One region of the Massilia oculi genome, then DNA from elsewhere that is predicted to be linked to it. Evidence: predicted binding sites of a transcription regulator. Region 1 holds the regulator's gene; the other holds the start of a gene.
The links. The regulator FNR, encoded in region 1, switches genes on or off when oxygen is low (the NO sensors DNR and NnrR bind a similar motif). The targets are predictions, from matches to a motif close to TTGATNNNNATCAA.
Positions count from the first base shown of each region.

Region 2: a site for FNR is predicted at 3,567-3,580, ahead of DIR46_RS12205 (CehA/McbA family metallohydrolase). Genes of this name have one in related genera too.

Region 1 covers NZ_CP029343.1:5,231,794-5,238,994, forward strand. The annotation lists gene DIR46_RS23525 (transporter) at 1-288, shown strand, start outside; gene DIR46_RS23530 (DMT family transporter) at 345-1,283, opposite strand; gene DIR46_RS23535 (AraC family transcriptional regulator) at 1,345-2,091, opposite strand; gene fnr (fumarate/nitrate reduction transcriptional regulator Fnr) at 2,098-2,859, opposite strand; gene DIR46_RS23545 (TorD/DmsD family molecular chaperone) at 3,092-3,778, shown strand; gene DIR46_RS23550 (formate dehydrogenase) at 3,765-3,980, shown strand; gene DIR46_RS23555 (formate dehydrogenase subunit alpha) at 3,999-6,818, shown strand; gene fdh3B (formate dehydrogenase FDH3 subunit beta) at 6,838-7,201, shown strand, end outside.
Region 2 covers NZ_CP029343.1:2,635,707-2,642,907, forward strand. The annotation lists gene DIR46_RS12195 (M1 family metallopeptidase) at 1-1,125, opposite strand, end outside; gene DIR46_RS12200 (TMEM165/GDT1 family protein) at 1,308-1,883, shown strand; gene DIR46_RS12205 (CehA/McbA family metallohydrolase) at 1,880-3,490, opposite strand; gene DIR46_RS12210 (LysR family transcriptional regulator) at 3,629-4,546, shown strand; gene DIR46_RS12215 (RidA family protein) at 4,603-5,013, shown strand; gene DIR46_RS12220 (GH92 family glycosyl hydrolase) at 5,142-7,201, shown strand, end outside.

The DNA of each region.
Region 1 (7,201 bases):
GTGACGCCGGGCGTCGGAGCCGACGTGGACGATGAAGGCGCGCGCTACCGCTACGGCATCCTGGCGGCGTCGCTGGGCAAGAAATTCACCGAACGCCTCCAGGGATTCCTCGAAGTGGCGGCGCCGCAGATCGCTTCCGCATCGCATGGCGGCGATCGGGTGCAGGCAGACGCCGGCGTGAGCTGGCGACTGAACAGGAACTGCCAGGTCGATGCGATGGTGGTGCGTGGGCTGAATGGACATACGCCCGATCTGGGCCTGGCGTTCGGGCTGTCGGTGCGGCGCTGAACCCGGAGCGCCCGACATGCGCACTGCCTATGAGGCGGATGCCTGATTTCAGGCGCTTAATGCGTGTCCCGGTGCGCGGAGGCGCATGAGATGACGCCCGCCATCAGCAAGGCCAGCGCAGCCGTCTCGAACCCGGTCGGCCAGCGCGCTTCCCACAAAAAGCCATACAGGGCCGCGAAGATCGTCTCGAACACGATCATCTGGCCCATCAGGCTCAGGGGCAGCGCGCGGCTGGCGTGGTTCCACAGGGCGTTGCCGACCACCGAGCACAGGATGGCGACCGCGCTGACCAGCGCGCCGAACTCCAGCCAGGCCGGCAGGGTATGCTGGCCCGGCGCCAGCACGAAGGCCGGCACCGCCAGCGCCAGCGCCATCAGCCCGGTCACCACGCCCACCAGCAGATTCCACTCATGCGACGAAATCCCCTCGATGCGCGCCAGCCAGCGGCTGTTGTGCACCGCGAAGATGGTCCACGACACCAGCGCGCCGAAGGCGCAGGCCAGGCCGGCCAGCGAGCCGGGCCCGGACGCCGACAGCGACTCCCAGCCGATGCAGGCGAGACCCGCGCCGCTCAGCAGGAGTGACGGCAACAGACGGCGCAGCGGCACGGCATGACGGTCGCGCGATCCCACCAGGGTGACCGCGATCGGCAGCAGGCCGATCACGATCGAGGCCATGGCGACGCCGCCCAGCTGCACCGCATTGGCGAGGAACAGGTAATAGACGATGTTGCCGGTGAGGCTGAGCCAGATCAGGGTGCGCCAGGCCGGCCAGCCGAGGTGGCGGCGCAGCCGTCCCAGGCTCGGGGCGATCAGGATGGCGGCGACCAGGCCATAGGCCAGGTAGCGTCCGGCCGAGAGCTGGATCGGCGGGAATTTGGGCGCCAGTTCCGGGGCCAGGAAGACCAGGCCCCAGAGCGCGCCGGCGGCGATCCCGGCGCCGATGCCGGGCAGGGTGGAGCGGGACAGGCCGCCCGCGCCAGTAGCGGTGTACATGATGAATCTCCTTTTGAGTGGAGATTTTCTGATGTGGACATGCGCCCGGTCTTGGCCGGGACTACTGCGGTTTTGGCGGATTCTCCCGAGCTGCGCGCCGACACGCGGCGGGCGTGGTATCGAGCACCCGGCGCATCGCCCGCGTCAGGCTGGCCTGGTCCGAGAAGCCGCAGGCGAGGGCGATGTCGGCCACGCTGCGCGCGCTGTGGGTCAGCAGGCCGCGTGCACGGTCGAGGCGGCAGTTCAGCAACCAGGCATGCGGTGTGCTGTCCAGTTCTTCGCGAAACAGCGCGTGCAGGCGGCTGACGCTCAGGTTGGCGGCGCGCGCCATCGATTCGGTGCTCCAGGCCAGTCCGGGCGCGGCCTCGATGCGCGCCAGCAGAGCGGCCAGGCGCGAGGTGGCGCGCGGCGCGTCCAGGCTCAGGGTGTCGAGCAGCAGCGGCACCCAGCCCCGCACCAGCGAATGGGGCGGGGCGGACTCCCGGGCCATCAGTCCCATGAACTCGACCAGCTTGCGCGGGGCGGGGCCGAGGGTGACGAAGGGCTGTTCCAGCAGGCGCTGCCAGGGGCCGTTGTCGAAGGCGGCGCCGTCGAGGTCGACGATCAGGGAGCCGTTCGCGCCCGGGCTCGATTGCGCATGCCAGGCGCCAGGCGCGACCAGCGCGCCATGCAGGGGATCGAGCCGGCCGCGCCGCTCCTCGATGTCGAGCATGACTTCGCCGTGCACCGGCAGCACCAGCTGGGCGAAGTCATGGCGGTCGCCCCAGTGCACGCGGTCGTAGCTGCGCAGGTGCAGGTCGGGCGTCATGCCGTATCAGGCCATCGGGCTGCACGCATCGGTGCCGGCCGCCAGCGCCTTCAGCTTGACCGGATCGAGCAGGGTCACTTCGCGCTTGTCGACCTCGAGCCAGCCCTGCTTTTTGAAACGCGACAGCAGGCGGCTGATGCTCTCGATGGTCAGGCCCAGGTAGTTGCCGATGTCTTCGCGCGACATGCGCAGCTGGAAGCGGTTGGCGGAATAGCCACGGGTGGCATAGCGCGCCGACAGATTGACCAGGAACACGGCGAAGCGCTGCTCGGCGCGCATATTGCCGAGCAGGAGCATGACGTTCTGCTCGCGCGTGATTTCCTGGCTCATGATGCGGTGGAAGTGGCGCAGCAGGGTCGGCACTTCGCCGAACAGGTCTTCCAGGCGCGCGAACGGGATCTCGCACACCTCGGAATCTTCCAGCGCCACCGCGTCGCAATGGTGGGTGCCGCTGATCGCGTCCATGCCCAGCAGCTCGCCGGCCATCTGGAAGCCGGTGATCTGCGCTTCACCGGCGGCGTTCACCTGGTAGGTCTTGAAGTGCCCGAAGCGCACCGCATACAGGTTGCGGAACGGCTCGCCCACGCCGTACAGGCGCTCGTCGCGCTCCATGCGGCGGCGACGGCCGATGATCTTGTCCAGGCGGTCGATCTCGGCGTCTTCCAGTCCCATCGGCAGGCACAGCTGGTGCATGCTGCACTGGCCGCAGGACTTGAGCGCGTGGATATTGAGAGGCGGCCCGGATTGCCGGGACAGGGAGTGGCTCATGAGGGATCGTCGCTTGGTTCGGTTACAGCGGGATTATAGACGTGTTGAGACGTTTATCTCGGCAAACTGATGCCATTTATTTGCGTATAAGAAATATTTCGTTGCGTTACAGTCCGTCGGCGCCCTGGGCTACCCCGGCTGCATCGGTTGGCCGTGCGGGCAACTGTGCGCACGCGATATGCTGCGAGGTCTACACTCCCCCATATAAATTGAACAACTGGAGTGTTCCCCAGTGTCATCGACAAGCACGAGCCTACCCGATCGCAGCGCCATTGCCACCGTCATCGTGCGCCCGGAGATGCCGCCGGGAGCAGAAGACCAGGCCAGGGCGGACCTGTATGCCTTGCTCTCCCGCCTGCTGCTGGCCGCGCCCGACGCCGCGCTGCTCGATGCGCTCGCGTCCAGCGATCCCATCCTGGCCGAGGGCGGTGACCCGGCGCTCGAACGCGCCTGGGACCAGTTGACCGTGGCGTCCGGCGTCATGGATGCCCAGGTCGTCCACGATGAATTCAGCGCGCTGTTCGTCAGCATCGGCACGCCGCCGGTCGACCCGTACGGCTCGCGCTACCTGGCCGGCTACATGAACGACACGCCGCTCGCGCAGTTGCGCGCAGACCTGGCCCGGCTCGGCCTGGCGCGCATCCGGGGCAGGGGAGAGTTCGAGGACCACCTCGGCGCGCTGTGCGAGACGATGCGCGTGCTGGTGGCCGGCGCACCCGGCGTCCGGCGCCAGCCGCTGGCGGTGCAGCGGCACTTCTTCGAGGTCCACGTCGGCAGCTGGTGCATGCGCGCGCTGGACGACATCGCCGGTGCCGAAGGCGCCAATTACTACCGCCTGGTCGCGCGCTTCGCCCAGGCATTCCTGGCAATCGAGGCGGAAAGCTTTGGAGTAGGAGAGGAAACCGATGAGCAAGCATGATCCACAAGTCCATGACCGGCCCGACCCGGCGCGTCGCGGCTTCCTGAAAGCCGCGCCGCTGGGCGCGCTGGTGGTGGCCGCCGCCGCCCCGGCGGCCGCTGCGCCCGAGGCCGCCCCGGCCGCGCCGGACCCCAAGGCCAAGCGCGGCTACCACGAGACGGATCACATCCGCCGTTACTACGAGACCGCCGCCTACTGGTAGGCAAGCAGAGGAATCCCCATGTCACTGGTCAAGTCCACGCGCGACAACGCCTTGAAACGGCGCCGCTTCCTGGTCGGCGCCGGCGTCGCCGCCGGCGCCGGCGCCCTGGCGCGCCAACTGCCGCTGAACGTGATCGAACCGGCACAGGCCGATCCGGTCGCGGAGTCCCCGGTGCCCACCGAGGTCAAGCGGACGGTATGCAGCCACTGCTCGGTCGGCTGCTCGGTCGATGCCGTCGTCGCCAACGGCGTCTGGGTGCGGCAAGAGGCCGCCTTCGATTCGCCGATCAATATGGGCGCCCATTGCGCGAAGGGCGCCTCGGTGCGCGAGCACGCCTTCGGCGAGCACCGCCTGCGCTATCCGATGAAGCTGGTCAATGGCAAATACCAGCGCATCTCCTGGGACCAGGCGATCGACGAGATCGGTGACAAGCTCCTGCAACTGCGCAAGGAAGCCGGGCCCGATGCGCTGATGGTGATCGGCAGCTCCAAGCACAACAACGAGCAGGCCTATCTGCTGCGCAAATGGGTATCGTTCTTCGGCACCAACAACTGCGACCACCAGGCCCGCATCTGTCACTCGACCACCGTTGCCGGCGTGGCCCAGACCTTCGGCTACGGGGCGATGACCAACTCGTTCAATGACCTGCACCACAGCAAGGCGGTGCTGTTCATCGGCTCCAACCCGGCCGAGGCGCACCCGATCTCGATGCTGCACTTCCTGCACGCCAAGGAGCTGGGCGCCAAGATGATCGTCATCGATCCGCGCTTCACACGCACGGCGCGCTTCGCCGACCACTATGTGCGCGTGCGGCCCGGCACCGACATCCCGCTGGTGTGGGGCATCCTGTGGCATATCTTCCATAACGGCTGGGAAGACAAGAAGTTCATCGAAGAGCGCACCTGGGGCATGGAGGACGTGCGCGCCGAAGTCATGAAATGGACGCCAGATAAAGTGTCGGACGTCACAGGTGTACCGGAATCGGCGGTGCGCATGGCGGCCGAGATGCTGGCCACCAACCGTCCATCGTCCGTGGTCTGGTGCATGGGCATCACCCAGCACCACGTCGGTACCGCCAATGTGCGCGCGCTGTCGATCCTGCAACTGGCGCTGGGCAATATCGGCATTCCCGGCGGCGGCGCCAATATCTACCGTGGCCACGACAACGTCCAGGGCGCCACCGACGTCGGCCCCAACGGCGATTCGCTGCCCGGCTACTATGGCCTGGCCGAAGGCGCCTGGAAGCATTTCGCCGCGGTCTGGGGCGTCGACTACGAGTGGATCAAGTCGCGCTTCGGCTCCAAGGAGCTGATGGAAAAGCCCGGCATCACGGTGTCGCGCTGGTTCGATGCGGTCAACGAGGAAAACCAGTTCATCGACCAGCCGAGCAATCTGCGCGCCGTGTTCTACTGGGGCCACGCGCCGAACAGCCAGACCCGCCTGCCGGACATGAAGGCGGCGATGCAAAAGCTCGACATGATGGTGGTGATCGACCCCTATCCGAGCATGACGGCGGCGATGCATGGCCGCAGCGACGGCGTCTACCTGTTGCCGGCCGCCTCGCAGTTCGAGACCCAGGGCTCGTGCACGGCCTCCAACCGCTCGATCCAGTGGCGCGAACGGGTGATCCAGCCGCTGTTCGAGTGCAAGACCGACCACGAGATCATGTACCTGTTCGCGCGCAAGCTGGGCTTCGCCGACGAACTGGTGAAGAACATCAAGGTGGTGCACAACGAGCCGGTGGTCGAGGACATCCTGCGCGAGATCAACCGCTCGTGCTGGACCATCGGCTACACGGGCTGCTCGCCCGAGCGGCTCAAGCTGCACATGGAAAACAAGCACACGTTCAACCCGACGACCCTGCGCGCCGATTCCGGCCCGTGCAAGGGCGACTACTACGGCTTGCCGTGGCCCTGCTGGGGCACGCCGGAGATGAAGCATCCCGGCACGCCGATCCTGTACGACCTCAACAAGAGCGTGGCCGAGGGCGGGCTGCCGTTCCGCGCCAACTGGGGCGTCGAGCACAACGGTTCGAGCCTGCTGGCGGCCGACGGCTCGACCACCAGGCACAGCGAGCTGGACTTCGGCTACCCCGAGTTCGACCACGTGTTCCTGAAAAAACTGGGCTGGTGGGCCGAGCTGACCCCGGCCGAGCAAGCCATGGCCGAGGGCAAGAACTGGAAGACCGACCTGTCGGGCGGCATCATCCGGGTCGTCATCGCTCATGGCTGCGCACCGTTCGGCAATGCGCGGGCGCGCTGCAACGTCTGGAACTTCCCCGATCCGGTACCGGTCCACCGCGAGCCGCTGGCCACGCCGCGGCGCGACCTGGTGGCCCAGTACCCGACCTACGACGACAAGGCCAACCACTGGCGCCTGCCGACGCTGTTCAAATCGGTGCAGGCGGTCGACTATTCGAAGGACTTCCCGCTGATCATGACCTCCGGCCGCCTGGTCGAGTACGAGGGCGGCGGCGAGGAGACACGTTCGAACCCCTGGCTGGCCGAGCTGCAGCAAAACATGTTCGTCGAAATCAACCCGCGCGACGCGGTCCAGATCGGCGCCAGGCTGGGCGAATACGTGTGGCTCGAGACCCCGACCGGCGCGCGCATGAAGATGATGGCGATGGTCACCGAGCGGGTGCCGGTGGGGCTGGTGTGGGCGCCGTTCCACTTCGGCGGCTGGTGGATGGGCGAAGACCTGGAGCGCCACTATCCCGAACATGGGGCGCCGATCGTGCGCGGCGAGGCCATCAATACCGGCTGGACCTATGGCTACGACGCCGTGACCATGATGCAGGAAACCAAGGTGTCGCTGTGCCGCGTGGTGCGCGCCTGAGCTGACGAAGGAGACCGACATGCCAGCAAGAATGAAATTTATCTGCGACACGGAGCGCTGCATCGACTGCAACGGCTGCGTGACCGCCTGCAAGAACGAGCACGAACTGGCCTGGGGCATCAACCGGCGCCGGGTGGTGACGATCAACGACGGCATCCCGGGCGAGCGCTCGGTGTCGGTCGCCTGCATGCATTGCACCGACGCGCCGTGCCTGGCCGTGTGTCCGACCAACTGCATCTACCACACCGAGGACGGCATCGTCCTGCACAGCAAGGACCAGTGCATCGGCTGCGGCTACTGTTATTACGCCTGTCCGTTCGGCGCGCCGCAATTCCCCGAGACGGGCCTGTTCAACCACCGCGGCAAGATGGACAAGTGCACCT
Region 2 (7,201 bases), 2.6 Mb from region 1:
CTTCGCCGGCGGCAGGTCCTTCAGCATCTCCAGCGCCTCTTCCTGCTCCAGCTGCAGGTTCATGAGGGCGACTTCCTTGCCGTAGATCTCCTCCAGGATGCGGGTGGTGACGTAGGTGGTGAAGCCTTCGTTGAGCCACCAGTGCTTCCACGAGGCGTTGGTCACCAGGTTGCCCGACCAGCTGTGCGCCAGTTCGTGGGCGATCAGGTCGACCAGGCTGCGGTCGCCCGCGATCATGGTCGGGGTGAGAAACGTAAGGCGCGGGTTTTCCATGCCGCCGATCGGGAACGACGGCGGCAGGACCAGCATGTCGTAGCGTCCCCAGCGATACGGCCCGTACAGCTTCTCGGCCGCTTCCACCATCTTTTCGGTGTCGGCCAGCTCGTACTCCGCCGCCTTGATGCGTTGCGGCTCGGCGTAGACGCCGGTGCGCCCGCCGAGCGTGCGCGCTTCGAGCTCGCCGATGCCGATCGCCAGCAGGTAGGAAGGAATCGGCTGCGGCATATTGAACTTCCAGCCTCCCTTGCCGGTGGCCTTCATGTCGTTATCGGCGCTCATCACCACGCGCAGGCCTTGCGGCGCCTCGATGCGCGCGCTGTAGGTGAAGCGCACCGCCGGCGTATCCTGGATTGGCACCCAGGAGCGGGCATTGATCGCCTGCGACTGGCTGAACATGAACGGGTGCTTGCCCGACATCGTCTGCACCGGCTGAAGCCATTGCAACGCGGTGGCGGTCGGCGCGGTGCGGTAGTGGATGCGCACCTTCTTCTGCTGGCCCGGCAGCTTGACGTGCAGCGGCTGGCCCTTTTCTTCGTCAAACTTGCCGAGCGAGTAGTCGGCCTTGCGCCAGGCGCCTTTCGCATCCTGCGCCTCGATCTTCGAGATCGTCAGCTCGCGCGTATCCAGGTCGAGCGTGGTCGCCTTCTTGTCCAGCCAGTCGAGGGTCAGCTCGGCATAGCCATCCAGGCTTTTCTTCGCGAAGTCGGCCTTCAGGTCCAGGTGCAGCGCCGTGGTCTTGACCTGGTCGTACCTGGCGTAGCTGAGGGGATCGAGGGCGAAGGCGTAGGCGCTCCAGGCGCTCAGGAGGGCTGCGGTGCTCGCGCGCAGCAGGGTGCTTTTGTTCATGGTCTCTCGCAGGGAAGGTCGGCCCGGCAGGCCGAGGCGGGTGCAGGATAGCATGCAGGCCAGGCCAGCGAAAGCGCGCCGCCCGCCCCTTCGCGCAGGATAAATACGCATGCCGCGGCGCAGCGACCGGGCCGCCTCTGCTATGATCGCGCCCTTCCTCCTGCTGTTTGCTCATCCGACTGATGGACGCCTTTCTCGTCTCGACCGGCATCGTGGGCCTCGCCGAGATCGGCGACAAGACCCAGTTGCTGGCTTTCCTGCTCGCCGCGCGCTTTCGCCGCCCCCTGCCGATCGTGTTCGGCATTTTTGTCGCGACCGTGGCCAACCACGCCTTCGCCGCCGCCGTCGGCGCCCTCGTCAGCGAGCTGCTGGGCCCCGGCGTGATGCGCTGGGTGCTGGGACTGTCCTTCCTGGGGATGGCCGCCTGGGTATTGACGCCGGACGAGATCGACGCCGAGGAAGCGCAGCTGGCGAAGTACGGCGTGTTCCTGACCACCCTGATCGCCTTTTTTGTCGCCGAGATGGGCGACAAGACCCAGGTCGCCACCGTGGCGCTGGCCGCGCGCTACGAGTCGATGGCCGCCATCGTCGCCGGCACCACCTTCGGCATGATGCTGGCCAACGTGCCGGCCGTGTACTTCGGCGAACGCATCGCGAACCGCGTGCCGCTCAAGCTGGTGCATGGCATCGCTGCGCTGATCTTCGCGGTGCTCGGCATCGCGACCCTGCTGGGGATGGGCGAAGGACTGGGGTTCTAGTCTTCCTGCATGACCCATACCGGCGCCGACCACAGCACGTTGCCGTCGTCCTGGGTCACTTTCGCATAATAGAAGTGGGCGCCCGGGCTCGGGGTGAAGGTCGTCTCGGCCTGGTCCGACGTCTGCGTGACCGTGCCCTTGCGGCCCGGGACGCCTTCCATGATCGCGACCGAGGCCGCCTTCCGGCCGGTTGAACTGGCAAAGTTCGCCACCAGCGCGAGCGGTCCGCGATTGGTGAAGCGCTCGCCCATCAGGCGGCCGTTCGCGGTCAGGACCAGCTGCGAATCCTTGTCCATCGTCGCGAACACGCGGCGCGCCTTGAGCGCCTCGACGAACGACGCGCGGTTCAGGGCCGTGCCGTTCGGCAGCAGCACGCCGGTGCGGTTGGTGAACGACGCGCCCCAGTTGGCGCAGTGGTTGTCCTGGTTGGTGCTGAAGGCCAGGCGATAGCCCGCCTCCAGCAGCCGGTTGCAGGCGCCTTCGAAATTGCTGCGGCGGGTCTCGGTCTCGCTGACGTTGGTCGAGAAGGCGGTGCTGTTCATCACCTCGCACAGCGCCATCGCTTCGCCGCCATCCTCGGTATGGGCCAGCGGCACGCCATCGACCTGGAACTGGCCCGAGTGCGCCGGATGGTTGAACTGCCCCACCCAGCCGCGCTCGCGCATCAGCGTGTACAGCGCCGCGTAGTCGCCCTTGGGCGTGCGCGTGTCGGCCATCAGCTCGCCCCTGGCATTGGTCTCCCAGCCCAGCAGCTCGTCGCTGTTGAAGATGTTGATATGGCCGCCGTTGCTGATGACGCCCCATTCCAGGCCGTACACCGCGAGGAAATCCGGGTGCTTCCTGGAGAAGCCCGCTGCGCTTTCCAGGCCGGCGCGGTACAGGGCCTTGGCGGCGGCGGGGTCGGCGTCCGGCGCGCTGCCTTCGGAGCCGTCGTACATGTGGTTGTGTTCGGAGGCGACCAGGATGCCGAGGCCGCGCCCGCGCGCATAGGCGAAGGCATCGATCGGGCCGTGCGGCGACTCCAGTGGCGACTGGGCGCCCTTGCACTCCGCGATGTCGGCGCCGCCGTCGCTGTGATTGGTCTGGCTGTGCAGGTTGCCGAGATAGACCGTGTAGGGCAGCGCGCCCGGCGCCGCAACGGCCGCCGGCTCGAAGGCGCGCGGCAGCGGCGAAAACGCCGGCATGGCAGGCAGCAGAGGCGCGCCGACCGCGATCTGCCAGTCCTGCTCGATTTGCTCATGGGCGTCGCCGCGCACGGTCGCGCGCAGCCGGACGCGGTAGATGCCGCTCGGCGCCGGAGACAATCCCAGGCGGCCGGACCAGGGCACGGCCACCGTCATTTCATTGCCCGTGAACGGCGCCGCGCCGCGCCAGCGCAGGGCGACGCGGCCGTCTGGCCGGACCAGTTCCACCCGCCAGTCGACGGTGTCTGTCCGCGCCAGGCCGGGATAGGCGAACTGCAGGGTGAAAGTCCGCCCCTGGGCCGCGCCGGCCTGGAACGGCGCGAGCAGGGTGGCTTCGAATTCCTGATGTTCTGCGGGGGCGGCTTGCGCCAGGCTGCAGCACAGCGACAGGGCCAGGAGTGGGGGCAGGAGTGAGGATTTCATGATGCAATTTTTGCAATTTCATGCCTCAGTCATCTTGAGCAGCCTCCCTTAAAAATTGTCATTTCGTCCATTTATTTTGATGAATTTCAATCATGGCAACTTGCCACGAGCCGGATAGCCGTTTATGTTGGCAGCCTCATGATCGACAAGCTCGAAATCACCCACCTGCGCACGCTCGACGCCCTGAACCGCTTCGACACCATCTCGGCGGCGGCCGAGCACCTGGACGTCTCGCAACAGGCAGTCAGCCTGCAGCTGAAGAAGATCCGCACCATTCTGGGCGACCCGTTGTTCGTGCGCACCGGCCAGGGCATGGCGCCGACGCCCTATGCGAAGCTGATCGCGCCCCACATCGGCCAGGTGCTGGCGCAGCTGAACGGCATTCCCCTGCCCTTCGAGGTCCGGCCCGAGCAGGCCGAGCGCACGCTGGTGGTCTCGGGCACCGACTACACCCAGAAGGTGATCGTGGCCGACCTGGTGCGCATGCTGCGGTGCGAGGCGCCGAGGGTGAAGGTGGCGGTGGTCGACATCGAGGTCAGCGCCCTCACCCGCAAGCTGCACCAGGGCGAGATCGACCTGATTTTCACGGTGGACGGTTACGTCGCGCCCGGGCTGGTAACGCAGCCCCTGTTCCTCGAGCAGTACCGCTGCGTCACCGGCAACCGCGCGCTGGCCGGCGGCGGCGTCATGTCGCTCGAAAAGCTGGTGGAGCACGACTTCATCGTCACCAATCCGGGCATGGCCAGTTTCACGGGATCGGCCGACGGCTGGTTCGCGCGCCAGGGATTGCAGCGCCGGGTCGTGGCGTCGGCGCCGTCCTTCTTCATGGCGCTGGAATACCTGAAGGGATCGGACCTGGTCGCGTTCATGCCATCGCGCCTGCTGCCCTGCGAGGGAGTATTCGAGATCGGGCTGCCCAAGTACCCGCCGGGCTATCAGGTGGTGGCCGCCCACCATCCGAATGCGCAGAACGATTCCTTCATCACCTGGGTGCTGGAGCGGGTCGGCTCCCGCCTCGCATCGACTACTCTTGTATCAGCTACAAGCCGCGCTTGATTGCGGCGACCGGTGCGCATGCCTAAGCTGGCGCCTTTCAAAGCAAAGGAAACCGCATGAGCATCGAACGCATCAATCCGCCCGCGCTGTACGACGGCGCCCCGCATGGCCTGTCCCACGCGACCATCGATCACGAAACCGGCCTGGTGTTCGTGTCGGGCCAGGTCGACTGGGATCGTGAGTACAAGGTCAGGCACACCACCCTGGCCGGGCAAACCGAAGGCGCGGCGCGCAACCTGATCGCGGTGCTGGCGGCCGCCGGATCCTCGGTCGAGCAGATCCTGCAGCTGCGCGTCTACGTGCGCGGCGAGATCGGCGAGCACCTGGAGACGGTGGCGCCGATCCTGGTGCGGCATCTCGGCCTGCCGCGCCCGGCCCTGACCGGCATCGGCGTGGCCTCGCTGGCGTCGCCCGATACCCTGGTCGAAATCGAAGCGGTGGCCAAGCGCCGCGCACCAAATGTTTAGTAAACCGGCTAAACATATGGGCTGAAACACGGTAAGGATTGCCCGGAAACCGGTCTCCACATATAAGTTGCACTTGGGTATAGTGCAAAAAAACAGGCGGCGTCGTTGCCGCCACATGTGGAGACCTCATGACGGCCAGACTCAACTTCGGACAACTCTCGATCGCCGCCGGTGCGGCATTCCTGTTTAGTGCAGTTCCCGCCCTGGCCGCCCCGCCGGGCAGCCCGGCCGAAGCCGTGGACGTCTTCATCGGCACCGGCGGCGACGGCCACACCTTCCCCGGCGCCAGCCGCCCCTTCGGCATGGTGCAGCTCAGCCCCGACACCCAGCACCGCCACTTCCGCCAGAGCTATCCCTGGGCCTCGGGCTACAACTACGCCGACAGCTCGATCCTCGGCTTCTCGCACACTCACTTCTCGGGCAGCGGCCACTCCGACCTGGGCGACGTGCTCCTGATGCCCTATAGCGGCGAGACCAAGCTGGAGCCGGGCTATCCGGAGCGTCCGTTCTCGGGCTACCGTTCGCGCTTCTCGCACGACCAGGAAAAGGCCGAACCCGGCTACTACGCCGTGCGCCTGAAGGATCATGAAGTCGACGTCGAGCTGACCGCCAGCGAGCGCGTGGGACTGCACCGCTATAAATTCAAGGCCGGCGAGCCGGCCAAGGTGCTGCTCGACCTGCGCACCAGCATCTACAACTACGACGAGAAGAACCTGTGGGCGCGCCTGCGCGTGCGCAACAGCACCACCATCACCGGCATGCGCGAGACGCGCGGCTGGGCGCCCGGCCGCCAGGTGCACTTCGCGATCCAGTTCTCGCGCCCGATCGACACCCGCCAGCTGCTGAACCGCGAAGAAGCGATCCCCTACCGCGGCTTCGCCCCGCCCGGCAAGACCCCGGCAGATAAAGCGCTGGTCGAAGGCAAGCAGCTGATGGCCGACTTCAACTTCGGCGTGCCGCAGGACGGCACGCTGCTGGTGAAGGTCGCCCTGTCGGCGGTGAGCGAAGACAATGCGATCGCCAACCTGGCCGAGATGCCGGGCTGGGACTTCGACCAGGAGCGCGAGCGCGCCGGCAAGGCCTGGAACGACGCGCTGGGCGCGGTGAAGGTCGAAGCCGAAGGCCCGATGCGCACCAAGTTCTATACCGCCCTGTACCACACCATGCTGGCGCCGTCGCTGTTCATGGACCTCGACGGCAGCTACCGCGGCCCGGACAACCAGGTGCACAAGGCGAAGAACTTCCGCTTCCACTCGACCTTCTCGCTGTGGGACACCTACCGCGCGCTGCACCCGCTGCTCACCATCGTCGCACCCGAGCAGCGCAACGCCGACTTCGTCAACTCGCTGATCGCCTCGCAGCAGCACAGCCCCTACGGCATCCTGCCGGTATGGCAGTTCCATGGCCTGGAGACCTGGTGCATGATCGGCTACCACGCGGTGCCGGTGATCGCCGACGCCTACATGAAAGGCATCCGCGGCTTCGACGCCGACAAGGCCCTGGCCGCGATGACGGCCAGCGCCGAATACGGTCCCTACGGCGGCCTGGAACACTATATGAAGCTGGGCTACGTGCCGATCGACCTCGAGAAGGAAGCGGCATCGAAGACCGTCGAATACGCCTTCGACGACTGGACCATCGCGCGCATGGCCGAGAAGATGGGCAAGAAGGATGTTGCGGCCCGCTACTACAAGCGCGCCCAGAACTACCGCAACGTGTTCGACAAGGAGACCGGCTTCATCCGCGCCCGCAAGTCCACCGGCGAATTCCGCACCCCGTTCAACCCGGAGCAGTCGAACTTCGGCAGCGACTATACCGAGGGCAGCGCCTGGCAGTATTCCTGGTATATGCCGCACGATAATGCCGGCCTGATCTCCTTCCTGGGCGGCGACACCAGGCTGGTGGAGAAGATCGACCAGGTGTTCGACGCCAAGGTCGACGAGACCGTGTACGCCCACATGGAAGACATCTCGGGCCTGATCGGCCACTACGCCCACGGCAACGAGCCTTCGCACCACGTGGCCTACCTGTACAACTACGCCGGCGCGCCATGGCGCACGCAGGAACGCCTGGCCAACATCATGGCCAGCCAGTACAGCGACAAGCCGGACGGCCTGTCGGGCAACGACGACCTGGGCCAGATGTCGGCCTGGTTCGCCTTCACCGCGCTCGGCTTCTATCCGGTGGC